2 regions of the Rhizobium sp. RSm-3 genome follow, and region 1 is predicted to be linked to the other one. Evidence: riboswitches for the same ligand, from Rfam matches in the RefSeq annotation. Region 1 holds a riboswitch; the other holds the start of a gene.
What was found. Region 1 has a riboswitch for FMN ahead of ribN (riboflavin transporter RibN). Riboswitches for the same ligand answer to the same signal wherever they lie in the genome.
Positions count from the first base shown of each region.

Region 2: it holds a riboswitch for FMN, as region 1 does, so the genes downstream of both, BBJ66_RS09370 (6,7-dimethyl-8-ribityllumazine synthase) here and ribN (riboflavin transporter RibN) in region 1, are expected to answer to the same signal.

Region 1 is NZ_MAWZ01000035.1:255,380-270,642, forward strand. It holds gene BBJ66_RS24135 (adenylate/guanylate cyclase domain-containing protein) at 1-354, opposite strand, end outside; gene BBJ66_RS24140 (cupin domain-containing protein) at 521-865, shown strand; gene BBJ66_RS24145 (bifunctional diguanylate cyclase/phosphodiesterase) at 1,100-3,223, shown strand; gene BBJ66_RS24150 (cytochrome P450) at 3,271-4,515, opposite strand; gene BBJ66_RS24155 (GGDEF domain-containing protein) at 4,656-5,909, opposite strand; gene clpP (ATP-dependent Clp endopeptidase proteolytic subunit ClpP) at 6,315-6,944, shown strand; gene clpX (ATP-dependent Clp protease ATP-binding subunit ClpX) at 7,243-8,520, shown strand; gene lon (endopeptidase La) at 8,943-11,360, shown strand; gene hupB (DNA-binding protein HupB) at 11,567-11,842, shown strand; FMN riboswitch at 11,965-12,116, shown strand; gene ribN (riboflavin transporter RibN) at 12,300-13,208, shown strand; gene BBJ66_RS24185 (esterase-like activity of phytase family protein) at 13,304-15,263, shown strand, end outside.
Region 2 is NZ_MAWZ01000006.1:169,996-185,258, reverse strand. It holds gene BBJ66_RS09390 (SDR family NAD(P)-dependent oxidoreductase) at 1-517, opposite strand, end outside; gene BBJ66_RS09385 (LysR family transcriptional regulator) at 711-1,613, shown strand; gene BBJ66_RS09380 (DUF1194 domain-containing protein) at 1,791-2,567, shown strand; gene BBJ66_RS09375 (VOC family protein) at 2,782-3,471, opposite strand; gene BBJ66_RS09370 (6,7-dimethyl-8-ribityllumazine synthase) at 3,633-4,067, opposite strand; FMN riboswitch at 4,146-4,288, opposite strand; gene BBJ66_RS09365 (SRPBCC family protein) at 4,692-5,138, shown strand; gene BBJ66_RS09360 (GCG_CRPN prefix-to-repeats domain-containing protein) at 5,322-5,642, shown strand; gene BBJ66_RS09355 (hypothetical protein) at 5,726-5,950, opposite strand; gene BBJ66_RS09350 (adenylate/guanylate cyclase domain-containing protein) at 6,112-7,203, shown strand; gene BBJ66_RS09345 (ArsR/SmtB family transcription factor) at 7,277-7,924, shown strand; gene BBJ66_RS09340 (MFS transporter) at 7,921-9,180, shown strand; gene BBJ66_RS09335 (LysR family transcriptional regulator) at 9,169-10,092, opposite strand; gene BBJ66_RS09330 (phytanoyl-CoA dioxygenase family protein) at 10,222-11,145, opposite strand; gene BBJ66_RS09325 (helix-turn-helix transcriptional regulator) at 11,243-12,067, shown strand; gene BBJ66_RS09320 (LLM class flavin-dependent oxidoreductase) at 12,080-13,102, opposite strand; gene BBJ66_RS09315 (metallophosphoesterase family protein) at 13,452-14,093, shown strand; gene BBJ66_RS09310 (hypothetical protein) at 14,275-14,631, opposite strand; gene BBJ66_RS09305 (DUF899 domain-containing protein) at 14,637-15,263, opposite strand, start outside.

The DNA.
Region 1 (15,263 bases):
CGCAATGTTCACGCCGCCTCCGAGCACATCGCCGTTCGGCTGCACGGTGACATCGCCGATATTGATTCCGATCCGATATTTCAGGCGCTGCGGCGAAGGCACGCTTTCATTGTAGGCCTTATGCGCCGCTTGAATGTCGATGGCGGCAAGAACCGCCTCGACGGCGCTGTCGAAGACGGCAATGACGCTGTCGCCGGCAGTATTTGCGATTGTCCCCTCATGACGCCGGATAATGGCGTCCATAATCTCGCGAAGTTTTTCCAGATGAGACAGAGTGGCAAATTCATCGTTTTCGACGTGCTGGCTGTACTGCGCAATGTCTGCGGCTAGAATGGTGGTAAGCCTTCTGCCCATATCGACCCCCAGGGTACACGACCATGGAAATATACAGGCTGATCACAGATCGATAAAGAATGCTGGCCTCGCCAATACGGATTAGGGCATCTGCAATGCGTTGCTGCAGCGCCCCTTCTGCCATTTGCTGCGAAGGACACGGATACCGAAGAGGTTCACGACGACCATGACCCATTTCATCACCTTCAGCATCGACGGCATCGAACCGGAGTTCGGTGCCCCGGAGCCCGGCCGCATCGTCTCAGGCGATCCGCAATTCCGCACCTGGAACCTGGAGGAGGCCGAAGGTGGCCTCTATTCCGGGGTTTGGGAGGCAACGCCGGGCAAGTGGCGGATCGTCTACGAGGAATGGGAATATTTCAGCCTTTTGTCCGGCCATTCGATCGTCACCGAGGACGGCGGCGAGCCGGTCCATCTGAAGACGGGCGACCGGATGATCCTGAGACCCGGCTTCAAGGGAACCTGGGAAGTCGTTGAAACGACTCGCAAGGACTATGTGATCAGGGTTTAAGCTGCGCCGGCAAATCGCCGCCGATGATGGTCGGCCTGTCCCGAATTGCGGCGGGGACGGCCGGTCTTTGTGCGAATGACCGCGCCTCTTTCCCAGATAGAACGCTTTTAACCAATCCCATTAATCGGGCCTACATCGTCAAAATGCTATATCTCGTCCGCAGCGCATAGCGGACATGATGTCTCCTGCCGTCTCACAGACATGGTCTTGCAATTAATCTTTTGCGGAATTTGCATGTCGACTCTTGCAGGTAGGTACGTTCGGACTCAAACGTCCTCCATCATTGCGACAACGGTCTGTTTCCTCGTCGTCGCCCTCGTCCTGACCGGCCTGATGGCGCATGTCGTCGTCACGATGACCCGGTCGGCGAATGAGATCGATGATGCGCGGGCCACGCGCGCCGCCCGCGCGGCGATCTCAGCCTTTGTGGCGCGCCTGAGCGGGACGACAACGGATAATGCCATATGGGACGATGCCTATGGTGCGGCCTCGTCTCCGACCGCCGCCGATTGGGCCTATGAAAATTGGGGAAAGACCAGCGAGGACTACGCGCTCTATGACGGCGCGGTCGTCATCGGCCCCGACCGGTCTTCGATCGTCTCCGCATATGCCAAGGGCAAACCGTTCGAGCCGACCGCCTTTTTCGGCGAAGGTTTTTTTCGGCAGACCAACGCGGCTGCCGATCCCGCTCGGGCGCCGGTGGTTAATTTCATCAAGACCGAAAGCGGTATCGCCCTGCTCGCATCGCAGGCGATCCAGCCATACGAGCCCACTACCGAGCTTCCGAAGCTCAGCACGCTGAGCTTCTACAAGGAATTTACGCCCGAAGTTCTCGACATGCTCTCGAACGAACATGAACTCGAAGGCCTGCACCTTGAGACGAAGCCCAGGCCGGAATTTCTGAACACGCCGATCACCGACATCAAAGGGGCCGTCATCGGCTATCTCGTCTGGCCGAGCAAAGCCCCTGGAAGCACCGTGTTTCAGCAGGTAGCGCCCTATGTCGCGGCCGCCGTCGCCATCCTTTCGCTGTTCCTGATCGGCGTGCTGATGGTCGGCGCATCCGAGGCGCGGCGCCTGCGCCAACTGGCGCAGGCAGCGCTTTTCGAAGCGGGCCATGACAGCCTGAGCGGCCTGTTGAACAGGCATGGACTTCTCAGCCTGCTGGCGGAGTTGGAGGGGCCGGGCTCTTCGCCGCCACGGCTCTATCTGGTCGACCTTGACGGCTTCAAGGCCGTGAACGATGCCTGGGGGCATGCGGTCGGCGACGATTTGATCCGGCTGGTTTCGACCGCGCTGGTGGGCTGCCATCCCGAAGTCATTGCCGCGGCCCGGCTGGGAGGTGACGAGTTTGCGCTGGTGCATGTCGGGGCCGCGACCTGCGAAGAGATGGAAAAGACCATTCTGGCGCTGTTTGCCGATCCCTTCAAAATCGACGGCCGGACGATCGAAGTCGGCGCAAGCATCGGCGCTGCCGCCGGCGATGGAGATATCGAACCCTTGGAGCTTCTGCGCAGAGCGGATATGGCCCTCTATCGCGCCAAGGCAAACGGCCGAGGCCAGGCGATCGAATACGACCCCGAACTGGACGAGGAGCGCCAAAGGATCGCCGAACTGGAAGGCCTTTTGAAAGGCGCCATCGGCAGTGGTGCGATCGAGGCCGTTTTCCAGCCTCTCGTCTCTGCCACGACAGGCGCTGTCACCGGTCTTGAAGCGCTGGCGCGCTGGCGAACGCCGACAGGAAACATCAGCCCGGAAGTTTTCATCCCTCTCGCCGAGAGGTGCGGCCTCATCGATGCGCTCGGCGTTCACATGCTGAGAACATCGATCGAGCATGCCAGGAGCTGGCCGGATCTCGCATTGTCGGTCAACGTCTCGCCGATCCAGCTCTGCAATCCCGAATTTGCCGCCGAAGTGATTTCGGTCCTGAAGGAACTCGATTTCAATCCGAAGCGCCTGACTTTGGAGATCACCGAAGGCGTGCTGATGACGAATCCGGATCAGGCCCGCCGGTCGATAGACCAGCTCAAGCGCGTCGGCATAAAGTTCGCGCTCGATGATTTCGGCTGCGGCTACGCCAGCATCGGCGCCCTGCGCCAGTTCGGGTTCGATCGCATGAAGATCGACCGCTCGCTTGTATCCGCCCTCGATGAAGGCGCCAACGGCGCCGAGGTCCTTCGGGCGACCATTTCCCTGGCGACCGCCCTGCAAATTCCGGTGACCGCTGAGGGCATCGAGAACAGCCGCCAGGCGAAGATCTTGCGAGAGGCCGGCTGCGATCAGCTTCAGGGATATCTGATTGGCAGACCCATGTCGGCACGCGACATATCCAGCAAGCTGGAAGAGTCAGCCGCCTGACGCCGGGGATTCACCGCCGCTACGGCTGATCAGCGCTCCCGAACGGGTCACCACTGCAGGTCCAGCCGGTCCAGCCCGTGGAAATGGTAGACATCCTTGACCACGGGCGTCTTTGCCAGCTTCAGACCAGAAAGCCGCTCGAACAGAATCGGCAGCACGACGTTGAGTTCCAGCCGCGCCAGCGGCGCGCCGATGCAGAAATGAATGCCGGCGCCGAAGGAGAGGTTTGCCGCCTCGTTGCGGTCGGGCCGGAAGGCGAGGGGATCGGTGAATTTCGCCGGGTCGAGATTGGCGGCGGCGAGAATGAGGCTGACCTTGTCGCCGCGCTGGAAGGAGACGCCGTCGATTTCGGCAGGCTCCAGCGCCCAGCGCTGGAAGATGTGGACCGGCGCGCAGATGCGCAGGGTTTCCTCGACGGTGCGCTCCGTCGCCGCCTCGTCGCGGAAGAGCATCGCCGGATCCGAGCCGCTCTCGAGGATGGTGCGCACGGAATTGCCGATCTGGTGCACCGTCGCCTCGTGCCCGGCATTGAGCAGCACGATCGTCGTCGAGATCAGCTCTTCCTCTGTCAGATACTGACCCTTGTGCTCGGTATGGATCATGTGGGTCAGCAGGTCGTCGCGCGGTTCGGCGCGGCGTTCGGCGATGACAGTCCTGACATAGTCGGAAAATTCCTTCGCCGCCCGTTCGGCCTCGTCCTCCTGCGCACGCGTGCGGCCGAACATGTACATACGGACATAGGCGTGCGACCACGCGAGCAGCTGCGGTCCCATCTCCTCGGGAATGCCGATCATCCGGGCGATCATCGTCACCGGGATGATGTCGGCAAAGGCCGACAGCAGCTCGACCTCACCCTTGTCGGCGAAGCCGTCGATCAGCCGGTTGGCGAGTTCGGCAAGCTCCGGCTTCATCTTCTCGACATGCCGGGAGACAAAGGCGCGGTTGACGAGCGTGCGCAGCCGCGTGTGCTCGGGCGGTTCGAGTTCGAGCAGGGAATAACGTTCCGAGAGATCGAAACTGGCAAGATGCGGCATCGGCTCGGCAAGCCCGAGCTCCTCGCGGCTGGCGATATGCAGAATCTGCCGGCCGAAGCGGCGGTCGCGCAGCAGCCCGTTCACATGGTCGTAGCCGGTGAAGAACCATTGCTTCTGCTCGCGCCAGTAGAAGGTCGGGCAATGGGCGTGCAGGGCGGCATAGACGGCATTCGGGTTGCCGTAGAAGGCAGGATTGCGGGCATCCAGCGAGACGTGGCGGCTGGCGGGGTCGATCGAGAGAAAGGGCGGTATCGTCATGACCCGAAGGCTTAGCGGATTTGCCGGGCCTCGGAAAGATGGCGGGGTGAGGGCGAGCATCCTGAAACGACGCGCCCGCAGGACGCGCCGATCACATTAAAATCCGTGCCTAACCCCGGGGATTGATTCCGGTTTTCCGGTTAACCGGCCCGCGACAGCGTGCCCATGCGCCGCAGCGCCTCGACTTGGTCGTCGACCGTCGGCACGAGTTCGCCGGCGGTGGTGCTGGGCGTCGCCGGTGCCGGGGCTGCGGCCTCCGCTTCGCCGAAGGTAACCGTGCAGTTGCGGCCGGCGCCCTTCGCCGCATAGAGCGCCCGGTCGGCGGCCGAGATCAATTTGTCGATATTGGCTTCGATCGAGGAGGCGAGCGCGATGCCGATGCTGACGGTGGCCGGGACGATCGCTTCGCCGGTGCTGACGGGCAGGCGGCAGAATTCGGTGCGGATCGCTTCGGCGATCGCCTCGGCTTCGGTCTGGTCCGCAACTGCGGCGAATGCTGCGAATTCCTCGCCGCCCATACGGCCGAAGATGTTGTTCGGAATATATTGGCGGGCCATGCGCGCGAATGCGGTCAGCACGGCATCGCCGGACTGGTGGCCGAAACGGTCGTTGACGCGCTTGAAATGGTCGAGATCGAAGAGCATCACCGCGACCTGGCGCTGCTCGTCATGGGCTTTTTCCTGGATGGCGTCGAAATAACCCAGCAGGCCGCGGCGGTTGAGCACGCCGGTCAGCGAATCGGTCAGGGTGAGGGCGCGCAGGTGCCGTTCGGATCGCTCCATGATCAGCCGGCAGGTGAAGGCGAAGGCGATGGTGAGCAGGAAGGCGCTTGCCATGGCCGAGGCGCCGCCGAGATTGGTTGCCTCGATATCGCTCGGCAGCGTCAGCGCCATCGTCAGCGCCGAGCCGAAGCACAGGCAGCCCTGGATGACGAAGACGCCCATCAGTTTGACGCGGGTACGCTCACGGCGCATGTCGCCGGCGGCGACCGCCAGGGCAAGCGCCGTCGCACCCGTCGCCGAAGCGAGATTGTAGAGCACCACGCGGTTTGAATAGTCGCTGTTGACCCAGGGCAGGAAGACCCCGGCGAGCCAGATTACCGGCGGCAGCAGCGCCCACCATTCGATCTTCTTGCGGTCAAGCGCCAGAAAACCCGCCACCCAGGCGCTCTGGCCGAGCAGTGCGATGGCATTACCGATCTCGATGGACAGCAGGCTGGGGACCTGCTCACGCAGCGCGATCATCGCAAAGCCGATGCCGGTCAGAAGGAAGCCGAGGCCCCAATAGAGATAGGCCTCGTTCCTGACATTGTGGCGCCAGGCGACGAACAGCACCAAAGCGAGCGTCATGGCCTCGGAACACCAGATGGCGAGACCTGTAGCGATATTGAACACGGCAGCAACCCCTTGCCCGTCGGCCTTATAAGTCGGCCCCGATTTATTGGCCTGCATCCTTGCCGAGGAAGTTCGCCACTTCCTTAATGCTGCTGCGCTGCGGCATGATTTTACGCCGATATCTGCCGGTAGGCTTTCCCTAGGGTAAACGTGCGTGAGCACTCTCGAATGGAGTAAGCATTCCTTCATCCTGTCGCGGAGAAAAGCCGGGGAGGGCGGTGCCATGGGCTCGCCGTTAACAGGCGCTTGGCGGAAAGAGGCTACCAGCTAAACCCGTCTTGCCCCGGCTTCTTAACGTTATCCGCATGCGTGTCTTGAAGAGGAGGGCCGGGACACTCTATGTAGGGATAAGACATTTTCTTTGATTCCCGGCGCCGGCCGGCGAGACGTTGACAAAGGACGCACATGAGAAACCCAGTCGATACCGCAATGGCGCTCGTGCCGATGGTCGTGGAACAGACCAACCGCGGTGAACGCTCCTACGACATCTATTCCCGCCTGTTGAAGGAACGCATCATCTTCCTGACCGGTGCCGTTGAAGACCATATGGCGACGCTCGTCTGCGCCCAGCTTCTCTTCCTCGAAGCCGAAAACCCGAAGAAGGAAATCGCCCTCTACATCAATTCGCCGGGCGGTGTCGTGACTGCCGGCATGGCGATCTACGACACGATGCAGTTCATCAAGCCGGCGGTTTCGACGCTCTGCATCGGCCAGGCCGCCTCCATGGGCTCGCTGCTGCTGGCCGCCGGCCACAAGGACATGCGCTTCGCCACGCCGAATTCCCGCATCATGGTGCATCAGCCCTCGGGCGGCTTCCAGGGGCAGGCTTCGGACATCGAGCGCCACGCCCGCGACATCCTCAAGATGAAGCGCCGCCTGAACGAGGTCTATGTCAAGCACACCGGCCGCACCTACGAGGAAGTTGAAAAGACGCTCGATCGTGACCATTTCATGGATGCGGACGAAGCCCAGGGCTGGGGCGTGATCGACAAGGTTCTGACCTCGCGCCTCGAAATGGAAGGCGAGCAGGCCTAGTAATTAATTGGGATGGTGTTTTCGTCGCCACAGTTCTATCTCATTTGTGATCGAACAAGGCTTTCAACTGGCGACGAAGACGCTAATAGTAGCCATTAATGCTATGTTGAATTTTTATGACATAGCATTCGGCATTCGAAGGGGAATTCGTTGCCGCCGGAACCCGGACATAATTGGGCCCGATTCGTACCCCCTGAAGCCCTTCTCGGCAAAGGCTCCGATAACGGAGTGCCGCCAGGAGCTGATTGAGTGGACCGCGATTTCGCCTTGAAATGCGGCGTGCTGGAAGGAAAGTGATATGAGCAAGGTCAGCGGCAGCAACGGCGGCGACTCCAAGAACACACTCTATTGTTCGTTCTGCGGAAAGAGCCAGCACGAAGTCCGGAAACTGATTGCCGGGCCGACCGTCTTCATCTGCGATGAATGCGTCGAATTGTGCATGGACATCATCCGCGAGGAGAACAAGTCCTCGATGGTCAAGTCCCGCGACGGCGTTCCGACGCCCCAGGACATCATCAAGGTTCTCGACGAATATGTCATCGGCCAGCGGCAGGCGAAAAAGATCCTGTCGGTCGCCGTTCACAACCATTACAAGCGCCTGGCGCACGCCTCCAAGAACGGCGAAGTCGAGCTGGCGAAGTCGAACATCATGCTGGTCGGCCCGACCGGCTGCGGCAAGACCTATCTCGCCCAGACGCTCGCCCGCATCATCGACGTTCCCTTCACCATGGCCGATGCGACGACGCTGACCGAAGCCGGCTATGTCGGCGAGGATGTCGAAAACATCATCCTGAAGCTCCTGCAGTCGGCCGACTACAATGTCGAGCGCGCGCAGCGCGGCATCGTCTACATCGACGAAGTCGACAAGATTTCGCGCAAGTCCGACAATCCGTCGATCACCCGCGACGTCTCGGGCGAGGGCGTGCAGCAGGCGCTCTTGAAGATCATGGAAGGCACGGTCGCTTCCGTTCCGCCGCAGGGCGGCCGCAAGCACCCGCAGCAGGAATTCCTGCAGGTCGACACGACCAACATCCTGTTCATCTGCGGCGGTGCCTTTGCCGGTCTCGACAAGATCATCTCCGCCCGCGGCGAGAAGACGTCGATCGGCTTCGGCGCGACCGTCAAGGCCCAGGACGACCGCCGCGTCGGCGAAGTCCTGCGCGAGCTGGAGCCGGAAGACCTGGTCAAGTTCGGTCTCATTCCCGAGTTCATCGGCCGTCTGCCGGTTCTGGCGACGCTCGAGGATCTCGACGAGGATGCGCTGATCCAGATCCTGTCCGAGCCGAAGAACGCGCTGATCAAGCAGTATCAGCGGCTGTTCGAGATGGAAGACGTGGAGCTGACCTTCCACGAGGATGCCCTGCGCGAAATCGCCCGCAAGGCGATCGTCCGCAAGACCGGCGCCCGCGGCCTTCGCTCGATCATGGAGAAGATCCTGCTCGACACGATGTTCGAACTTCCGACGCTGGAAGGCGTGCGCGAAGTCGTCATCTCCGAGGAAGTGGTGCGCGGTTCAGCCCGTCCGCTTTACATCTATGCCGATCGTCAGGAAGAAAAGGCCAACGCTTCGGCGTAACCTTTTGCGCTTTCGCACGATTATTTTGGGGGCTTGCCATCGGCAGGCCCCTTTCTATTTGAAAAACCATCCGAGGCACTGTTAGTATTTTGCCGGTGGGAGCCGGAATTGACTTTGCCGATGTTGGGAAGGGGCCGATGTTGCGCAAGGAAGAGTGGTTGGGCAATGATGCCGTGATTCCGTAAGCCCATTGTCGGCGCTTGTATTTTAGCCGATCAAAAATGGTAAGCGCCGGTCCAGCCACGCGCTTCATAGTGTTGGCGTTCCGTTGTAATAAAGCTGTCACATCCGGGGAACGCGGGCGTTAGCGTGGCTTGAAAAGCGTAGTCAGAACCTCCACTTGTAGCAACAAGTGAGAGTGCGGCCGGTCCCAAGCGGCCGTGCAGAGAGCCCGGCAACGGGACGATGGAAAGGACTTAAAAATGACGAAGAAAACGTCTGTAGCGAGCAGTACTGCCTACCCTGTTCTGCCTTTGCGCGACATCGTGGTTTTCCCGCATATGATCGTGCCGCTGTTCGTCGGACGGGAAAAGTCGATCCGTGCGCTCGAAGAGGTCATGGGTTCCGACAAGCAGATCATGCTCGTGACGCAGATCAACGCCAGTGACGACGATCCGGATCCCTCCGCGATCCACAAGGTCGGCACCGTGGCGAACGTATTGCAGCTCTTGAAGCTGCCCGACGGCACCGTCAAGGTTCTGGTCGAAGGCCGCGCCCGCGCCGAGATCGACACCTATACCAGCCGCGAGGATTTCTATGAGGCGCTCGGCCACGTGCTTGAGGAGCCGCATGACGATCCGGTCGAACTGGAAGCCTTGTCGCGTTCGGTCGTCTCCGAATTCGAGAGCTATGTGAAGCTCAACAAGAAGATTTCGCCTGAAGTGGTCGGCGCTGCCAGCCAGATCGACGACTATTCCAAGCTCGCCGATACGGTTGCTTCGCATCTGTCGATCAAGATCACCGAGAAGCAGGAGATGCTGGAAACCACCAGCGTCAAGGCCCGCCTCGAAAAGGCCCTCGGCTTCATGGAAGGCGAGATTTCGGTCCTGCAGGTCGAAAAGCGCATCCGCTCGCGCGTCAAGCGCCAGATGGAAAAGACCCAGCGCGAATACTACCTGAACGAACAGATGAAGGCGATCCAGAAGGAACTCGGCGACGGCGAGGAAGGCCGCGACGAGATGAGCGAACTGGAAGAGCGCATCTCCAAGACCAAGCTGTCCAAGGAGGCCCGTGAAAAGGCCGATGCGGAGCTGAAGAAGCTGCGTCAGATGAGCCCGATGTCGGCCGAGGCCACCGTCGTGCGCAATTATCTGGATTGGCTGCTCGGCATTCCCTGGGGCAAGAAGTCGAAGATCAAGGCCGATCTCAACAATGCCGAGAAGATCCTCGAAGCCGATCACTTCGGTCTCGACAAGGTCAAGGAGCGTATTGTCGAATATCTGGCCGTGCAGGCCCGCGCCACCAAGATCAAGGGTCCGATCCTGTGCCTCGTCGGCCCTCCGGGTGTCGGCAAGACCTCGCTCGCCCAGTCGATCGCCAAGGCGACCGGCCGCGAGTATGTCCGTATGGCGCTGGGCGGCGTTCGCGACGAAGCCGAAATCCGCGGTCACCGCCGCACCTATATCGGCTCGATGCCCGGCAAGGTCATCCAGTCGATGAAGAAGGCCAAGAAGTCCAACCCGCTGTTCCTGCTCGACGAGATCGACAAGCTCGGCCAGGACTATCGCGGCGATCCGTCTTCGGCGCTGCTCGAGGTGCTGGATCCGGCGCAGAACTCGACCTTCATGGACCACTACCTGGAAGTCGAATACGACCTGTCGGACGTGATGTTCATCACCACGGCGAATACGCTGAACATCCCGGCGCCGCTGATGGACCGCATGGAGATCATCCGTATCGCTGGCTACACCGAAGATGAAAAGCGCGAGATCGCCAAGCGGCATCTGCTGCCGAAGGCCATCAAGGAACATGCGTTGCAGCCGGAAGAATTCTCGGTCAGCGACGACGCCCTGATGGCGATCAGCCAGCAGTACACCCGTGAAGCCGGTGTGCGCAGCTTCGAACGCGAACTGATGAAGCTCGCCCGCAAGGCGGTCACCGAGATCATCAAGGGCAAGACGAAGTCCGTGCATGTGACGGCTGCCAACATCTCCGACTATCTGGGCGTCCCGCGCTTCCGCCATGGCGAAGCCGAGGGCGAGGATCAGGTCGGCGTTGTCACCGGTCTTGCCTGGACGGAAGTCGGCGGCGAACTGCTGACCATCGAAGGCGTGATGATGCCGGGCAAGGGCCGCATGACGGTCACCGGCAATCTGAAGGAAGTCATGAAGGAATCGATCTCGGCAGCGGCCTCCTATGTCCGCTCGCGTGCTGTCGATTTCGGCATCGAGCCGCCGCGCTTCGACAAGAGCGACATCCACGTGCACGTGCCGGAAGGCGCGACGCCGAAGGATGGCCCCTCGGCCGGCGTCGCCATGGCGACCGCGATCGTTTCGATCATGACCGGTATCCCGGTGAACAGGCACGTGGCCATGACCGGTGAAATCACCCTTCGCGGCCGTGTGCTGCCGATCGGCGGTCTCAAGGAAAAGCTGCTCGCAGCGCTTCGCGGCGGCATCAAGAAGGTGCTGATTCCGGAGGAGAACGCCAAGGACCTGGCGGAGATCCCGGATAATGTGAAGAACAGCATGGAGATCATCCCGGTGTCCCGCATGGGCGAGGTGATCAAGCATGCGCTGATCCGGCGGCCGGAGCCGATCGAATGGGACGGCACGGTGGAAACGCCTGTCATCACCTCGGTCGAAGGCCTCGATGAGACGGGCGCAACCATAGCGCATTGAGTGGCCCAGGCCACATTTATGCCCCATTGGCTGAAAAGACGGAAAAAGGCTGGCGAAAACGCCAGCCTTTTTTGTGAAAACGTCATGGAGACGCTTGCTTTTCCTTGATTTGCAGGGCTTTTGGGTTCCCGGCGGGCCTGATGAAACCTATTCTGCGCCTAGCTTACTTTTGAGTCGTTTCGTACCATTTAGAAAGGGGTGGAAACATGAACAAGAATGAACTCGTGTCCGCAGTCGCCGAAAAGGCAGGACTGACGAAGTCTGACGCGGCTTCCGCTGTTGACGCGGTTTTTGACGTTGTCCAGGGTGAACTCAAGAACAAGGGCGACATCCGTCTCGCCGGGTTCGGCAGCTTCACCGTTTCTCATCGTGCCGCATCGAAGGGCCGTAACCCGTCGACGGGCGCTGAAGTCGACATTCCGGCTCGCAACGTGCCGAAGTTCACGCCCGGCAAGGGTCTGAAGGACGCCGTCAACGGCTGATCTGAGATTATCCGCCAGCCGTAAACGAGACCGGCTGCGCAGGATTTGGAAGGGGTTCGGCTTTGCCGGACCCCTTTTTGATTTCGCCGCTTGCCGCATGCGACGCTTTGTTTTACCAACAGAGCTGTTCTCAGGGCGGGGTGAAACTCCCCACCGGCGGTAAGGGTTTCGGCCCGAGCCCGCGAGCGCTTTGCCGAGCTGTCGCCCGGGAAAGGTCAGCAGATCCGGTGCGATTCCGGAGCCGACGGTATAGTCCGGATGAAAGAGAATGAGCATGGCCGCGTGCGGGCAGGGGACTGCCGGCGTCAGTGTGCTGTCGCCTCATGCGTCCTGATTTATGTTGGTCCCTGCATAATTCCCTAAATCGGAATCGATTTAGGGAGGAAATTATGCAGCAATTCAAAGTGCTACAGCGTCCTTTGCGCGTCTGAAAGGACGCGCGGCGCTGTACGTTTGGATGAAAGACATGAATCAGAATTCCCTTGCGGTCGAGCCGTCCCGCGCCGTTGTCGGTGCACTCTGGATGGTCCTTGCCGGCATCGTCTTTTCGCTGCTCAACGTCGTCACCCAATGGCTGACGATGAAGCTTGCCTTTCCCTCGGCCTCGGCAGCCTTCTGGCAATATGGCTTCGCCTTTGTCTTTTCTCTGCCGCTCCTTCGCAGACTCGGCCTGGCGGCGATGCGCACGCGCTATCCCTGGCGTCACCTCGCGCGCGTCTTGCTTGCCGCGCTCGGCGTCGAGGCCTGGGTGGCTGGCCTTGCTTCGGTGCCGATCTGGCAGGCGATCGCACTGGTGATGACCTCGCCCTTCTTCATCATTCTCGGCGCCCGGCTTTTCCTCGGCGAGCGCGTCGGTCCGGCCCGCTGGGCGGCGACCGCGGCAGGTTTCACCGGTGCGATGATCATCCTGCAGCCATGGTCGGACGGCTTTGGCTGGGCAGCACTGCTGCCGGTGCTCTCGGCGCTGCTCTGGGGCGCCTCGTCGCTGATCACCAAGAGCCTGACGGGCATCGAGCGGCCGGAGACGATCACCGTCTGGCTGCTCGTGCTGCTGACCCCGATAAACGGCGGGCTGGCGCTGGCGGCGGGCTTTGCAGTGCCGACGGGTGCAACGCTTGCCTTGTTCCTGCTGGCGGGGCTGCTGACCGCCGTCGCGCAGTATTTCCTGACGCTTGCCTACGCCTCAGCCGATGCCGCCTACGTCCAGCCTTTCGACGATTTGAAGCTGCCGCTGAATGTGCTCGCCGGCTGGCTGTTCTTCGGTTATGCGCCGGCGGGCTACCTCTGGCTCGGAGCAGCCCTCATCCTTTCCGCCTCGCTCTTCATCATGCGCAACGAGATGCGCAGGGAGCGGCAACCCGCCTGAGCTGATCCGGCGCAAAATGTCGCCTCTGTCATGCCTCTGTCATGCCGCTCCCGCAGAAAACCCATGTTTCGACTGTTCGACACATGGGGGATTTCATGACCATTTCATCGCGCAAGGCAGCGCTTGCTGCCGTGCTTCTCGCTTCCGTTGCCTTCCCGGCCGCCGCCGAACCGGTCTTCAACCGCATTGCGTCCTTCCCGGTCGCGCAGAATCTGCCTGATGCCAAGGACAAGCTGTCGCCGAGCTCTGCCGAGATCATCACCGCGACCGACGACGGCAACACGCTGATCTATAGCGACAGCCCGCTCGGCGCGATCGGCTTCATCGACATCACCGACGCCAAGGCCCCGAAATCAGGCGGCGCGCTGATGATGGACGGCGAGCCGACATCGGTCACCTCGAGCGCCGGCAAGGCGCTGGTCGCCGTCAACACCTCCGAAAACAAGGCCAAGCCCTCGGGCCGTCTGGCGATCGTCGACGTGGCGACGAAGACGATCGAAACCAGCTGCGATCTCGGCGGCCAGCCGGATTCGATCGCGCTCAACAAGGACAAGACGCTCGGCGCCATCGCGATCGAAAACGAGCGCGACGAAGAGGTCAACGACGGCAAGATCCCGCAGATGCCGGCTGGCGATCTGGTCGTCTTCCAGCTGAAGAACGGCGCCGTCGATTGCGGCACCATCAAGCACGTGGCGCTGACCGGTCTCGCCGGTGTCGCACCCGAAGATCCGGAGCCGGAATTCGTCGCCTTCAACGGCCTGAACGAGATCGCCCTGACGCTGCAGGAAAACAACGAGATCGTCATCATCGACGCCAATACGGCTCAGGTGAAAACGCATTTCTCCGCCGGCAGCGTCGATCTCACCGGCATCGACACCAAGCGTGACGGCGCCCTGAAATTCACCGGCGAATTGAAGGGCGTGCCGCGTGAGCCCGACGCCGTGAAATGGCTGGACGACAACCGCCTCGTCGTCGCCAATGAAGGCGATTATCAGGGCGGTTCGCGCGGTTTCACCATCTTCGACAAGACGGGCAAGCTTCTCTACGAATCGGGCGCATCCTTCGAACGCGCCGTCGCCCATATCGGCCACTATCCGGAAAGCCGTTCGGGATCGAAGGGCGTCGAGCCGGAAGGCCTCGAAGCGGCAAAATTCGGCGATGAGCAGTATTTCTTCCTGCTCGCCGAGCGCGCCTCGGTCGTCGGCGTCTATAAGGATACCGGCGCCGATCCAGAACTCGTGCAACTGCTGCCGTCGGGCATTTCGCCGGAAGGCGGGATCGCCATTCCCCAGCGCAATCTTTTTGCCACCGCCAACGAACTGGACCTCGGCAAGGATGGCGGCGCACGCTCGCATGTGATGATCTACCAGCGCTCGGAAGGCGAGAAAGCCTATCCGCAGATCGTCTCTGCTGACAAAGACGGCAATCCGATCGGCTTCGCAGCCCTTTCCGGCCTTGCCGCCGTGCCGGGCAAGCCAGGCATGCTCTATGCCGTCAGCGACAGCGTTCTCGGCGCGCAGCCGACGATCTACACGATCGATGCCAGCAGGAAGCCGGCTGTCATCACCGACGCTCTGATCGTCAAGCGCGACGGCGCCCCAGCCCAGAAGCTCGACATCGAAGGCATCGCGGTGGCTGCCGACGGCTCGTTCTGGCTGGCCTCGGAAGGCTACAGCGAGCGCCTCGTCCCGCACGCCCTCTACAACGTCAACGCCAAGGGCGACATCAAGGCCGAGATCGCCCTGCCGAAGGAACTCGCCGCCAACGAAATCCGCTACGGCTTCGAAGGCGTCACCATTATCGGCACCGGCGACGACGCCACGCTCTGGATGGCGGTCCAGCGCGAGTGGGGTGACGACGAGAAGGGCTTCGTCAAGCTCGTCTCCTACAATCCGAAAAAGAAGGAATGGGGCGCCGTGCGCTATCCGCTCGACAAGACGGAAAGCGGCTGGGTCGGCCTGTCGGAGATTTCGGCTCAGGGCGACAGCGTCTACATCATCGAGCGCGACAACCTCGTCGGCGATGCCGCGAAGCTGAAAAAGCTATACAAGGTGG
Region 2 (15,263 bases), on a different contig from region 1:
CCTCACTTGCATATTCCATCGCCAGGTTCTTGGAGATCGCGTCGATGCCGCCCTTGGTCATCATGGCGACGGAAGCCGAGAAACCGGCGATCGGATGATCGATCAGCGGGGTGGTGATGCTGACGATGCTCCCGCCCGATTTCTGAGCGAGCATCTGCCGGACGACCAACTGGGTCAGGTGAATGAAGCCTTCGAGATTGGTTGAGGACAGCTTTCGGAAGTCGGTCAGGGTGTAATCGACGAACGGCTTGCTGAAGAAAATGCCGGCATTGTTGACGAGGGCGTCGATCGAGCCGAACCGGTCGATCGCGGTCTGTGCGACCCGCGCCGCGGTTTCGGCATCGCCGATGTCGCCATCGACGAGCGCCAGCTTATCTGAAGCCTGAAAGGCATCCGAGGCGCTGACCTGGCGCGAGGTGGCGACGACATTATAGCCGCGCTCGATGAAGGCGTTGACGAGCCCGGCTCCAATTCCCTGGGAGGCGCCCGTGACGATGACAGTCTTTGCGGTAGTCATGTTGAACTCCATAATTTGGTCGGGCAACGAAGGTCTTGCGCTTGCGAAGGCCGGGTCGCTCGAGATGGGGCGGCTGCGAATGCGCCTCCATCGGGTTGTGATTGTTTTCGCAAGGTGAATATGGCAAAAACTCCATTCCTCGATTAGATGGAAATATCTGGATTATCTTTTGCATGTATGCAAAAATAGCGGCATGGCGGACCTGAACGACATCGCGGTTTTCGTAACGGTGGCGCGGTACGGCAGCTTCAGCCGCGCCGCCCATTCTCTCGGTATGCCGGTCTCGACCGTCAGCCGGAAGGTGACGTCGCTGGAGGAGCAGCTCGGCGTGACGCTGCTACAGCGCACGACACGCAAGCTCAGCCTGACCGCGCAGGGGAGCGCCTATTTCGATCGGTGCAGCGAGCCGCTCGCCCATCTTGTCGACGCCGAACAGGCCCTGACGGAGGCGCAGAGAAAGCCGGAAGGCTTGCTGAAAATCTCCGTGCCCGTCATCTTCGGGCAGGAGGTTTTCTATGAATTCGTTTCGGCCTTCCTGAAGACCTATCCCGAGATCCAGGTTGATCTCTTCGTCACCAACCTGTTCCTCGATCTGATCGCCGAGAATATCGATCTCGGCATCCGCTTCGGCGAACTCAAGGATTCCTCGATCGTCGCGCAGCGGCTCGGAAAGAGCGTGCGCTATCTGGTCGCCGCACCGGACTATATGAAGGGCAGGCCGCTTCCCTCAAAGCCCGAGGACCTGAAGCACCACCAGTGCGTGCTGCTGAACGGCCGCAACGGCGAAGCGGAATGGCATCTCGTCAGCGGCCTCAAATCGGTTCGCCAGCAGGTGTCGGGGCCGGTCTCGAGCCGGGATTTCGAGGCGGTGAGCGCCTTCACCTATCGCGGGCATGGCATCGGTCTGCTGCCTTCCACCTATTGCGACGATGAGATTAGAAGAGGCGAACTCATCCGCCTGCTGCCCGACTGGTCGTCCGAGGAGATATTCGTGCATGCGGTCTATCCGACACGCCGCTTCCTGCCCTTGCGCCTGCAGGTTTTCCTCGAAGCGCTGAAGGCATGGAAAAACCCGTTATGGCTGCCATTGCATTGAGGGCGTCCTGATCGGTGCTACACGAGAGCCTCGCGCGAAGGAGCGCGGCTCAGGGCCCAACTCGCCTGGCCAATCCATCACCGAAAATTGAAGCCCCGCGGGCGGCCCCACGTCCGGTGCCGGCCAAGCTGTGTTACAGTTGCCTCGCCTGGGAATGGCGCAGGGATTGGATAGCCAATGCTGACGACACTTGCGGTGCTGATGGGTCTTTCCGGCGTCGCCCCGGTCGCTGAGATCGGGAGAAGCGAGGTCGACGTGGCGCTGGTGCTGGCCGTCGACACCTCGCGGTCGATGGATTTCGAAGAGATCGGCATCCAGCGCCAGGGTTATGTCGAGGCGCTCAAGCACAAGGAATTCATCGATGCGGTCAAAGGCGGTCTGACCGGGCGCATCGCCATCAGCTATTTCGAATGGGCGGGCTATGTCGTCCAGGATTCGGTGATCGACTGGCAGGTGATCGAGACGGAAGCGGATGCGATCGCCTTTGCCGACAAGCTCGACGCCCGGCCGGTCGCCACACAGCGGCGCACCTCGATCTCCACCGCCATCGCCCAGGGCGCCAGCATGATCATCGCCAGTCCCTTTCAGGGCGCGCGGGAGGTCATCGACGTTTCCGGCGACGGCCCGAACAATTCCGGCAATCCCGTGACACCAGCCCGCGACAGGGCGGTGGAAGCGGGCATGGTCATCAACGGCCTCGCCATCATGCTGCGGCCTTCCGATGCGCCCGACGGGCTCGACAAATATTACGCCGATTGCGTCATCGGCGGCCCCGGCGCCTTCGTGCTGCCGGTCCACAAGATCGAGGATTTCGCGGTCGCCGTGCGCCGCAAGCTGGTGCTTGAAATCAGCGGCCTTTGGCCGCCGGCGACAGTGCGTGAGATCGCGGGGGATGCGCCCGCAGCCGACTGTCTGGTTGGCGAGAAACAGTGGCGGGATTTTTTCGAGCGGTGACGGTGGGCGAGGCTTGCGCTTAGTGCGAAGTGGGGGACAACGGAGGACGTGCCGTGTAGCCCCCTCATCTGCCGGCAGGCAGATGAGGGGGCTACACGGCACGTCCTCCGTTGTCCTTCGCCTCGCCTTGAGCGGCAAGCGAAAGGCAAGCGGACTGCATCATTATTAAGAGGCAACACAGACGCGACGAGCGTCTGCGTCCCTCTACCGCCATCTACAGCGGCAGTTCCCTGCCGGCTTGTTCGCTGACCATGTATTGGGCGTACCAGTCCGGCCAGCCTTCGTCGTGCTTGCCGCCGTTGCGCTTCTCGTGTTCGCCGTGGGCGGTCGCCGCGCGGCGCAGCGCTGAGGCAAGGTCGCTCGACGTTGCAAAGGCCGTCTCGTCGGCGTCGATGCGTCCAGGCAAGCGCTCGGTGACTTCCTGGAACAGCCAGCCATTGCCGTCGGGGTCCTTGAACGAGGCGAAGGAGCGGTAGCTGCGGTGCTCGGGATCGCGACCGGTGATCCTGAGCCGTCCGAAGAGATAGGGCTCGTCCTTGCCGGCATAGACGCCTGATGCGTCATGGAACACGTCGCTGACCTCGACGCCGCGGGCGATGAGATCGCGGCGGGCGGCCTCGATGTCGGAGACGATGAGGTAGAGCCCCTGGGCGGAGCCGGGCTGGGCGGCGGTGATATTCTTGCCGAAGATGATCGCGCAGCCGGAGCCGGGCGGGGTAAACTGGATCACCCGGAAATCGGCATCATTGGCGAAATCGGCGTCTAGCCGCCAGCCCAGCCCGTCGTAAAAACGTTTGGCGCGGTCGACGTCGGAAACGGGGATGACGACCACTTCGAGCTTGGTGTCGACCGGCCGTGTTCTCTGATTTTCGATAGGGGGTTCACTGCGCATTGCATTGCTCATCTTCAGCTCCTTGGGGTTCTGGATGCATTAAGAATGGCGATACATGTCGGGGTCGAGTGGACCACAGCGCGGCGAGGGCGTCGAATCAATTATTCTGTCGGAATTGACCCGATGAAGGCGGCGGGACCGATCCCGCCGCCTCGGTTCCGAGGATCAGCCTTTTACGCTGCAAGAGCGGCGCGTGTCTTCCCGATCGTCAGCGCGGCCTTTGCGGCCTCCCGCCCTTTCTCGACGAAGTGTGCGCGGTAGATCTGCTTATGGTGCTCGGTTTCCTGATACTGATGCGGCGTCAGCGAAACCGACAGCACCGGCACGCCGGTATCCATGCCGGCGCGCATCAGCCCATCGACCACGGCCTGGGCGACGAATTCGTGGCGGTAAATTCCACCGTCGACGACGAAAGCGGCGGCAACGACGGCGGCATAGCGCCCGGTTGCGGCAAGATCACGGGAAAGCAGCGGCATCTCGAATGCGCCGGGAACATCGAACACATCGACCTGCTCGGGCGGAACGAGCTGATGGAAGCCGTCAAGGGCGCGGTCGACGATGTCGGCGTGCCAGCTGGCTTTGATAAAGGCGTAGCGGGTGGGTGTCATGGTAATCTCCTTTGGCGAACAGACACATCACCCAAGGCGATCACGAACGTCCCCGACAGCCGCAAGGGCGGTGGGAACGCGCGTTCTCTTTCATCCGGACTATGACCGTCGGCTCAGGCATCTCACCTGATCTGCTGACCCTTCCTGAGAAGGCGCTCGCGGGCTCGCAATCGAAACTGCATACCGCCGGTAGGGACTTTCACCCCGCCCTGAGAACGGCGGGGACAATAGGGGCAAGGCGGCGGGCTGGCAATAGGGTGAAATGCTTTCATTGTGCAATGCGGCGTGGTCCGGGCGTGAGTGGCTCGAAGGGCAAGGCGGTTGTTCCGGTATGCCCCGGCCATATGCCTTTCGCTTGCCGCTCAAGGCGTTCGTCTCTGACGCTCCTCACCCCCTCATCTGCCCTGAAGGGCACCGACCGGGGTCGAGCGACGATAGGAGCGAGTGCACTGAGCGTAAGCGAAGGGCATAGTGACGATCCAGCCTCGGAGAGGAATGTCTCCATCGCCCTTGCTGAACCCACACGTTTGCCTACATGCTTCCAATGAGGACACCCCGTCAAAATTGCGTAGCGCCGATCCCGCCCGAGGCGAGGGCAGGCCATGACAACCATGGGAGAGAGAGATGCAAGACCCCCTCGTCGTTCACCGCGAGGCGCATATCGCGGCGCCGCCGGCCGCGGTCTTTGCGTTGATGACCGACCCGGAAAAGATCCTGCGCTGGATGGGAACGGAAGCGCAGGTCGAGCCGCAGCCGGGCGGGCTCTATCTCGTCAACGTCACCGGCGCCCGCTTTGCGCGCGGCTCGTTTCGCGAGGTGGTGCCGGTTCATCGCCTTGCTTACAGCTTCGGCTGGGACGGCAGCGAGGTGGTGCCGCCGGGGTCGAGCCTGGTCGAGATCGATCTGATCGAGCAGGGGAGCGGAACGCTGCTGCGGCTCACCCATAGCGGTCTGCCGAGCGCCGATCAATGCGCCGGCCACGCGGAAGGCTGGGCCCATTACCTCGGGCGGCTGATCGAGGTCGCCGCCGGGCGTGACCCGGGTCCCGACTCATTTTCCGGCAGGACATGAACGGTTTTTGCAGGCCGGAGGCTTGTCCCGAAGCGGTTGCCGTTGCGGGAAAACGGCTGGCCGGCGCTCCGACCGGCCGTCCGAAAGCGCTTCTTTTTTGCCCGCAAACATGAACGCTCAGTTCATCTCCAGTTCAATTTGGCCGCCCTAGGGTGAGGGCGGCTGGATGAAATGGAGTTTCCGATGAAGGCACTTTCTATCGCGGCTGCCTTGCTCGCTGGCAGCCTCTCGATTGGCACAGCTGAGGCGATGCCGATGGGGACAATCAATGTCCAGAGCAATGTCACAAGCGATGTCACAAAGGTCGACTATGCGTGCGGCCGCGGCTGGCATCTGACCCGCTGGGGCGAATGCCGGCGAAACTGGCGACGCCCGCCGCCGGTGGCGTTCTACGGCGGTCCGCCCCGCTGGGGCTGGGAGCGGCGTCACCGGGATTGGGATGGTCCGCGCTGGCGCGATGATCGGCGCGGAGAGTATCGCCGCCGCTGGCGGGATGACTATTAAGGTCTCGGTCAGAGACAGATCGATGGAGGCCGGCGCAATCTTCGCCGGCCCTTTTCATAGAAGTTTTCTTCAGCGGCTTGGCGTCAGACCGTGCTGAGGAGCCAGTGTTTGCTGTCGATCAGTTCTTCGAGTTCGACAGGATCCTTGACGCCGAATTCATACCATTCGATGAGTTCCTTCGCCTTGCGGCTGCTCTCCTCTGCGCTCAGCTCGACCTGATATCTTTCGCACCACCGCCGAAGGATCGACGTCAGCAGCGTCATGTCATTGCCATCCAGCGGATCTTTCGGCCAGAATATCGTGCCCATCGCACCCCTCAATCACACGATGATGAACGGCGCATAATGGAATGAAAACCGCGCAAGTTTAAAGTGTTATTTTTCGTTTTGCGCCGTGATGAGATTCCCGACAGGAAGAGGGCCGCCAGCGGCGTTCTTGCTGATGTCCCGGAGCGATGTCATGTTGGGGCATGGATCTGCCGTCTCCCCTTGCCTGGCTGGTTGACGAGGCCACGGCCTCGCCCGGTCCCGAACGGTTTCTGGCCGAGCTCGGGCGCCGGCTGTTGGCGGACGGCCTGCCGCTTTCGGGCGGCGCGCTGACGCTTTCGGTGCCGCATCCGATCATCGCGCGGCGCACCTGGCTGTGGCGGGCCGAGACCGGGGCGGTCATCGAGGCGCTGGCCTTCGCTGCGGCTCCACAGAACGAGGCCGGCCGCGAGTGGCTGGCCGGGCTCGGGCCCGTCTGGGAGGAGAGGATCGGGCCTTCGCCGGATGACCCCATGCTCGGCTGGGCGGGCATAGCCGACGGGGCAGGGGCGGAGGCCTTCGCTCCCGATGCAGCCGCCCGGCTGCGGGAGGTCGCGCGTTTTGCCGCCGCGCCGCTTGCCGCACTTGCGGCGCGGGAGGCGCGGACGGCGCTGCTCGAAGCCTATCTCGGCCGGCGCAGTGCGGCCCGGGTTCAATCAGGCGCGCTCGCCCGCGGCAGCGGCGAAACCATCCGTGCCGCTCTTCTCTGCGCCGATCTGCGGGATTTCACCGCGCTTTCTGAAGTCACCGAGCCGCATGCGATGATCGCCGCGCTCGACGCCTATTTCGACCGCGTCGCCGGCGCCGTGCACGCCTTCGGCGGCGAGGTGCTGAAATTCATCGGCGACGGCGTGCTGGCGATCTTTCCCGTTACGACAGGCGCCGAGGCCCGGGGCGATCGCGACGCCTGCGAGGCGGCGCTGAGGGCGGTCGCGGCCAGCCGCGCCGGCATGATCCATCTCGACCGGATGCGTGAGGCGGAAGGTCTGGCGCCGCTGCCCTTCGGCGCCGCGCTGCATTTCGGCGAGATCCTCTGGGGCAATATCGGCGCGGCCGACCGGCTGGATTTCACCGCCATCGGCCCGGCGGTCAATCTGGTCAGCCGGCTGGAAGGGCTTTGCAAGCCGCTCGGCCGCAGCGTGCTGATCTCGGGCGCCGTGGCGGCGAACACGGCGACGACGCTGATACCGCTCGGAGAGCAGAGTTTGCGCGGCATCGCCGAGCCTTGCGCGGTCTTCACCCTGCGGGAAGATTGAACCTGCGGGCAGGCGCACCATTTATGCAAAGAAATATTTGCAAAGATATATTTGCAATTGTATATTTGGCTCCATGAAAGATCAGCGCTCCCAACCTGCCGCAGATGCCGCCTCCCGCACCGTCAGCCGGGTCGTGCCCGAGCCGACCGCGCTGAAGGCGCTCGCCCATCCTGTCCGGCTGCGCATGCTCGGCATGCTCAGGATCGATGGTCCTGCCACGGCGACACAGCTCGCGGCGCGGCTCGGTTTGAACAGCGGCGCGACGAGTTATCATCTGCGCCAGCTTGCCCAATATGGCTTCATCGAGGAGGCGCCGCATGCATCGAGGCGCGACCGCTGGTGGCGTGCCAGCCACGAGCTGACCTCGGTGCCGCCGAGCGAGGCCGAAGGAGAGGCGCTCGATCTCGACATCGCCTTCAGTCAGGCGGCCCTCTCCCTGCAGGTCGGCCAGATGCAGCAGGCGTTGGAGGAATATGCCGAGTTGCCGGCCGAATGGCGCAAGGCGACGGCCGCCGACGACATCATCATCCCGATGACGGCTGATCAAGCCGAGGCTCTGACGAAACGGCTGACCGGCATCATCCTGGAAGCGATGCGGGCAGCCCCCCCGCTGGGCGAGGCGGCGTCTCGGGATCCCGGCATGGTTCCCTTCTACGTCATGCTGCACGCCTTCCCCTATCCGGGCCGCGTTCCGCATCGCGAGGGGGAGGATGAGCCGTGAGGAGGGGCAGGCCTTTCCTGGCGCTCGCCGCTGCCGAGACATGTTCGCTGTCCGGCACGCGGCTATCGACCATCGCTATTCCCTGGCTGGTGCTGAGCATGACGGGCAGCCCTGTGCTGACAGGGCTGACGGCGATGATGGAGATGCTGCCCTATGTCGTCGCCAAGGCGCTCGGCGGGCCGCTGATCGACCGCGTCGGCGCCAGGCGCATCGCCATCGTCTGCGACACCGCTTCGGTGGCCGTGGTCGGGATGGTGCCGCTGCTCGACTTTTTCGGCCTGCTCGGCATGCCGGTGCTGCTGCCCGTTGTCTTTGCCATGGGCGTGCTGCGTGGTCCTTCCGACGCCGCCAAGCAGGCAATGGTTCCCGATATCGCCAGGCTCGCGAAGGTGCCGCTCGAACGGGTGACCGGCGTCGCCAGCGCGATCGAGCGGCTGGCTTCGACGGCGGGTGCCGCCGGCGCCGGTGCGCTGATCGGGCTGATCGGCCCGGGCCAGGCGCTGCTCGTCAATGCCGCCACCTTTGCCGCCGCCGCGCTGATCGTCGCAGTCGGCATCCCCGGGATAATGCGTGCGCCCGAGCTATCCGGCGCACCCGGCGCCCGATCGGCAGAAAGGGCGTCCTATCTCGGCGATCTCCGCGAAGGCTGGCGCTTTCTGCGCGGCGATGCGGTGCTTGTCAGCATCGTCGCCATGGTGGCGATCACCAATCTGCTGGATCAGGCCTATCATGCGGTGCTGCTGCCTGTCTGGACACGCGATTCCGGCCATGGTCCGGAACTGCTGGGAGCGATGTTTGCGGCATTCGCCAGCGCGTCGATCGCCGGTGCGGCGATTGCCGCGGCAATCGGTGAGCGGATGCCGCGTTTGATGGTCTATACCGTGGCATTCCTGTTGACCGGTTTTCCGCGGTTTCTCGTTGCCGCGTTGGATGCGCCGCTCGGCCTTGTCTTTACCACCCTGGCCATCGCAGGATTCGCCTCGGGCTTCCTCAACCCGATCCTCTCGGCGGTGATCTTCGAGCGCATCCCCAAGCCGCTGACCGGCCGCGTCACCTCCATGAACGCCGCCCTTTGCTTCGCCCTCATTCCTTTCGGTGGCCTCGTCGGCGGCGCGCTGATCAGCACGATCGGTCTTGCCGGCGCGCTGCTGCTCACTGGGTTTGCCTACCTCGTCGCAACCCTCTTTCCCCTTGGCCTGAAAAGTTTCCGCGGTTTCGACAGGGCGGTTGCCGGTGCTTCCGTCTCAAGACGATGAGCGGGTGCCCGCTTTCTCGTCCCTCAGCGCCTCGACCATCAGATCGATAAAACGGTGGATGCGCGGTTCCAGCAGGCGCTTGTCGGGATAAAGCGTGACGATCTTGGTGTCATCGGCTTCCAGTTCGGGCAGGACCTGCCGAAGATGCCCGGCGGCGAGATCGCCGGCGATGAGGAAATCGGGCAGGAGCGCGATGCCCAATCCCGCCCGGGCAGCGTCGCGGATCGCCTCGCCGCTGTCGAGCCTCAGGCGGCTGCGCCCCTGCGCCTTGATCCAGGAACTGCCCTTGCCGCGAAAACGCCAGCCCTGCCTTTGGTTGCGGCTGGTGAAAATCAGGCAGTCGTGGGCTGCGAGATCGTCGATATCGCGTGGCTCGCCGCGCTCGGCGAGATAGGAGGGCGAGGCGCAGAGGCGCGTCCTGTAGGTGGCGATCACATGCGAGACCAGCCGGGAGTCCGACGCAGTTGCGCCGATTCGGATCGCCAGATCGAAGCCTTCCTCGATGATGTCGGCGAGACGATCGGTGAAGCTCATCTCCACCTGGATGTCGGGCCAGGTCCAAAGGTATTTTTCCAGCAGAGGCAATATGACGAGCCGTCCGAAGGCATCGGGTAGGGTGAGCCTGAGAACGCCGCGCGGCATGCCGCTCTGGCCTCCCACGCTCGCTTCCGCCTCGTCGACCGATGCGAGGATCTGCAGGCCGTGCTCGTAAAAGACCCGCCCTTCATCGGTCAGGCTTAGCGTTCTTGTCGTGCGGTTGAGCAGACGCGCGGCGAGCCGCTCTTCCAGGCGGATGACCGCCTTTCCCGCCGCCGAGCGGGACAGGCCCATGGCCTGGCCGCCGGCAATAAAGCTTCCGGCATCGACGACGGCCATGAAGATCAGGATATCGTTCAGGTTCGTGCGCGGCATCAGGCAACTCGAGCGGTTCGGTCCCAGCCATAAGTCGGTCAGTCATGCAACCGATTCAAGGCTCGGACCATCAACGCTCACGACGCCTGTAAGGTCCCGACACTTCGCAATTGAGGCGTTGGAACGGGGCTACAGCATATCGCCGAGGCTCCAGTGGTTGTTCCATCGGGCGTCGATCTCGTCGTCGACATTCTGATATCGGATGTCGGTCGAGAGGCGCAGCCTTCGGCCGCGATCCCGGTTGGTGGTCGAGGCGTGGATCATGTAAGGTGAGTGGAGCACGACGTCACCGGCCTCATAATCGGCGGCGAGCCAGCGGGTGTCGAAGCGCTCCGCCATATCCGGGAGATCCTTCGAGACCCAGCCGCCTTCCGTCATGCGGCTGTTATAGGCGCTGATCCGCTCTTCAGGCGAAAGATCGCCGCTAGCGGCGTGGAACTCGGCCTCCATCTTGACTCCAAGTGCGTGCGAGCCTTCGAGGTAGACCAGGCCGCCCATCTCCGAGGGGATATCGCCGATCGGGATCCAGGCCGTCACCAGGCGGCTGGTGCCGCCGCGGAGATAGACGAGATCGTAGTGGGCGGGGGTGGCAGTCGGCGAACCGGGCTGAGTGAAACGCATGATCTTGCGCTTGTGCAGGTAGGAGATGCCCTGCAGAAATTCGTCCATGAAGCGGGTGAGCGGTGGTTGCGCGCAAAAGCCTTCATAGGCGGCGGAGCGGACAAGCGACATCAGGCGCCGGTTCGCCAGGCTCCAGTCGACGTCGGTGGCCGAGGCGATCCCTTGCGAAAAATCGCTGCCGGGCTCGACCAGTCCTGTCACCGCGAGGCGTTCGAACACCCAGCCGCGGAAGTCGATGATGTCGGCCCACGGCAGAAGACCTTTCAGCCAGACATAGCCATCGTTCTGGTAACGGCGGCGGATGGCGTCGATACCGATGGCGGGGTCGGTCGGTGTGAGCCAGCCCGTCCGTTCCGCCGGCAAGCTTTTGCCGTGGGCGGCAAGAGGAAATTCCGGTGTTCGGGTCTGCATGATTTTGGCGGCAATCGACATTTCAGCCTTCCCCAGCTTGAATTGATTTGCCATCAATTAGCTGATCTGCAGGGATAACCGACATGGAGGAAATTCATAGATGGACTTTTCGCTCATCATGAAAAACGCCGAGGCCATTTATAGAACGCCGCTTGGCGCGGCCGGCGGACTGGCGGTCACCGGCAGCGGCAGGCAGCATGCCCGCCATGCGGTGACCGAGCGAAAACTTCCGAGTTTCGCCGTCGTGCTGGTGGAGCGCGGGCAGGGCTGGCTGGAAACCGCCGCCAGCGGCCGCCTCAGCCTGACCGGACCTGCGCTGTTCTGGCTGTTTCCCAACCGCGCGCATTCCTACGCTCCCGACGAAGGCGGCTGGGACGAGCGCTGGGCGCTTTTCGAAGGATCCTTCCCGCGGGACTTCGTCAGGCTGAGGATCATTGCCGAGCGCCATCCGGTCGTGCCCCTGCATCATCTCGATGAGTTGGCGCGGCTCTTCGGCAAGCTTCATGCCGATCTGCTTGACGATACCAATCTTGGGCAGGCGTCGGCGGCACTGATGCTGCATCAGATCGTCATCGCAGCCGCCAGACAGGCAATCGATGCAGTCGATCGGCGCCAGGCAGGGGCTGATATGGCCGACATCGTCGAAACGCTACGGCGGCGGGCGATGCAGCCGCTCGATCTTGCTGCCTTCGCCGCCGAGCACGGCATGTCGCCGGCCACGCTGCGCCGGCGGTTCACGCTTGAAACCGGATTGCCTCCCAAGGCATTTCAGCTTCGGGTGCGCATGGATCATGCCAAACAGCTGCTGGCAACCACCGACGAAAAGATCGAAACGGTTGCCGCCATGATCGGCCTGGATGATCCATTTTATTTTTCACGCATCTTTCACGAACGCGAAGGCTGCAGTCCCCGCGAATTCCGTGCGCGATATCTGCGGGGTTGAAAATGGCAGGTGTCAGCGCCAGCCGAGCGCCGGGGCGACGTGGGTCAGGATCGCCTCGATGACATGGGCGTTGTAGGCGACGCCGAGCTGGTTGGGGACGGTAAGCAGCAGCGTGTCGGCCTCGGCGATCGCCTGGTCCTCGGCGAGCTGCCGGATCAGGACGTCGGGTTCGGCGGCATAGCTGCGGCCGAAGATCGCCCGGGTCTTCTCGTCGAGGAAACCGATCTTGTCGTCCTCGTCGTTGCCGTAGCCGAAATAGGCGCGATCGCGGTCGTCGACCAGCGCGAAGATGCTGCGGCTGACGGAGACGCGTGGCTGGCGCGTGTGACCGGCCGCCTTCCAGGCCTCGCGGTAGGCGCGGATCTGGTCAGCCTGCTGGACGTGAAACGGCTCTCCCGTTTCGTCGTCCTTCAGCGTTGAGCTCTGCAGGTTCATGCCGAGCTTGGCCGCCCAGACGGCGGTGGCGTTGGAGCTTGCGCCCCACCAGATCCGCTCGCGCAGCCCCTCCGAATGCGGTTCGAGGCGCAGGAGGCCCGGCGGGTTCGGAAACATCGGCCGCGGGTTGGGCTTGGCAAAACCTTCGCCGCGCAGCACTTCGAGGAATACTTCGGCGTGGTGGCGGGCCATGTCAGCCTCGCTCTGGCCTTCGGGCGGCGCATAGCCGAAATGGCGCCAGCCATCGATCACCTGCTCGGGCGAGCCGCGGCTGATGCCGAGCTGCAGCCGGCCGCCGGCGATGAGATCGGCGGCACCCGCATCCTCGGCCATGTAGAGCGGGTTCTCGTAGCGCATGTCGATAACAGCGGTGCCGATCTCGATCCGGCTGGTTCTCGCGCCGACGGCCGATAGTAGCGGAAAGGGTGCGGCCAACTGGCGGGCGAAATGGTGCACCCGGAAATACGCTCCATCGGCGCCGAGCTCCTCGGCTGCGACGGCAAGGTCGATCGACTGCAGCAGTGCATCGCCCGCCGAGCGCGTCTGCGATTGCGGCGAGGGCGTCCAGTGCCCGAACGAGAGGAAACCGATCTTCTTCATGCCGATGCCGCACCTTGATCCGTTGTGCCTGGGGTTGATGCGTCATCGCACAGTTTTGGCCCGGAAGACAATCGGAACTGGCAGGATATGGTGTATCGGCGTGTCGCGAGCCAGGCGCTCACGAGGCACCTCAAGATGAAGTCGGAAAGAGCCAGCAGTCGCGCCGGCCGATCTCCTCAAGCGGAAGGAGAAGCAATTGCGGTAAATGCCGGATATGGAGTCGGTTTTCGCGATGGCGGCGGGGTTTGCGTTTGTTATGATGCGGCGGACGGTAAGAGTGAGCCTCCATGCCATGTGCGTTCTTCGCCTTGGCCGCCGGCCGTTGAACTGCAGCCGAGAGTCTTGGAACATGCGCTACACGTTCGCCATCGGTGATATCCACGGCTGTATCGACCCACTGAATAGGATGATCGATCGTATCGAGGCTTATGCGTCCGAAGGCACGATCGTCTTCCTTGGCGACTATATCGATCGCGGGCCAGACAGCAAAAGTGTCCTCGACTGTGTCATTGCCGGCACGTCCGACCGGTGGCGATGGATCTGCCTGAAAGGCAATCATGAGGACATGATGGTTGCTGCCTATGCCGACAGCGACAGCAGAGACGTGTGGATCAGCAACGGCGGACTTGAAACCGAAATGTCCTATGATGGCAGGGTTCTGCCTCAGCATTTGCAATGGGCTGACGATCGTCCCCTCATGCATGTGGATCGATATCGCATCTTTGTCCATGCCGGCGTTGTTCCGGAATTTCCGCTGCAACGGCAGACCAAGCGCGATCTTCTCTGGTTACGGTACCCTCCCGGCGAGTCCAGCGACTATTGGGGCAAACACTTGGTGCATGGACATACTCCCTCACTGTCCAATCCGGTGACGACAGGAAACCGCACCAATATCGATAGCGGCTGCGTCTTCGGCGGCAAGCTATCATGCGCGGTGTTCGACGATGACGTTGCCGGCGGGCCGATCGACTTTATCGAGGTGAAGGCCTGAATGCGGCGCGTCGGTAAAGGTGGTGAGCCAGAGACGGCGGAGCAGTACGGAACGAGGAATCGATCGCTGCCCTGATCCGTCAGAAGAAGGTTTGGCGAAAACGCACCCGATCTCCGTCATTCCTGTCCTCGGGTCGAAGCCAGACAGGAATGACGGAGGAGATGTCGCGGCGCCGGCACCATCACCTCCGGCTCGAGCTTCGCCAGCCGGCGGCGAGACGCAGCCAGGGCGTCAGGTGGAAGCTGCTCATCAACAGGTACATCACCACCATTCCGCCGATCGGGAAGGCATTCTGCGTCGTGGTGCAGACCATGTCGGCGCTGCCGGTGGCGGCCGTCAGCAGCGCCATGAGCGCGAAGGTTGGGGCGGCGGCGAGCGATAGCCAGTCCGCAGCATGGGCGACGATCCCGCCGCCTGGGCGAGGACCGCTCGGCTTAACGGCTGTTCCGTCTGCGGCGGCGGCCAGTGAGAGCCATTCCGCGGCGTTGAGAGAAGCATTGCCGTCGCCTCTCTTGGGAGTGTGGGCGGAAAGCAGCATCTCCGTTACTCCTTGCCGTAGCGGTCGTGATGGCGCCACCAGATGCCGGTTTCGTTGCGACCCTTGGGTGCCCGGTCGAGCCATTGGTACATGCCCCAGAGCCCGTCCAGCCCGCGGGCATAGCTGGAATAGCTATGATAGACGGCGCCGTCGATGAGTTCGAAGGCGCTGACGCCGGGCCGGTCACGGGTGTAGGTCATGACATCGGTGCCCGTCATGGCGGCAATCTGGCCTACCGGGCCTTCTCCTTCAGGCTGCTGCCATTGCTGCACGATTTGGCCGGCGAGCGGTTCGGGGGCGGGCGGCTCACGCCGGTAATTGTATTCTATATCGCCTCGGCGCTGGTCGTCGGCGCTGAACCAGACGCTAAAATCGCCGTTGAAATCGCTGCCGAAGGACGAGGCCCAGGGGAAGCTCCAGCCCATGCGCCGCCTGAAAGCCTGAAGCTTCGCGAGCGGCGCGCGCGACACCGCCCAGAAGGCGACATCGTGGTTTTCGAGATGGATGAAGAAGCCGTTGAAACCATCGGCGATCGAGGAGCAGGACGGGCATCCGGCGGCATAATCGGGGCCGAACATGAAGTGATAGACGAGAAGCTGTGAACGTCCGCCGAAGAGGTCTTTCAGCGAGAC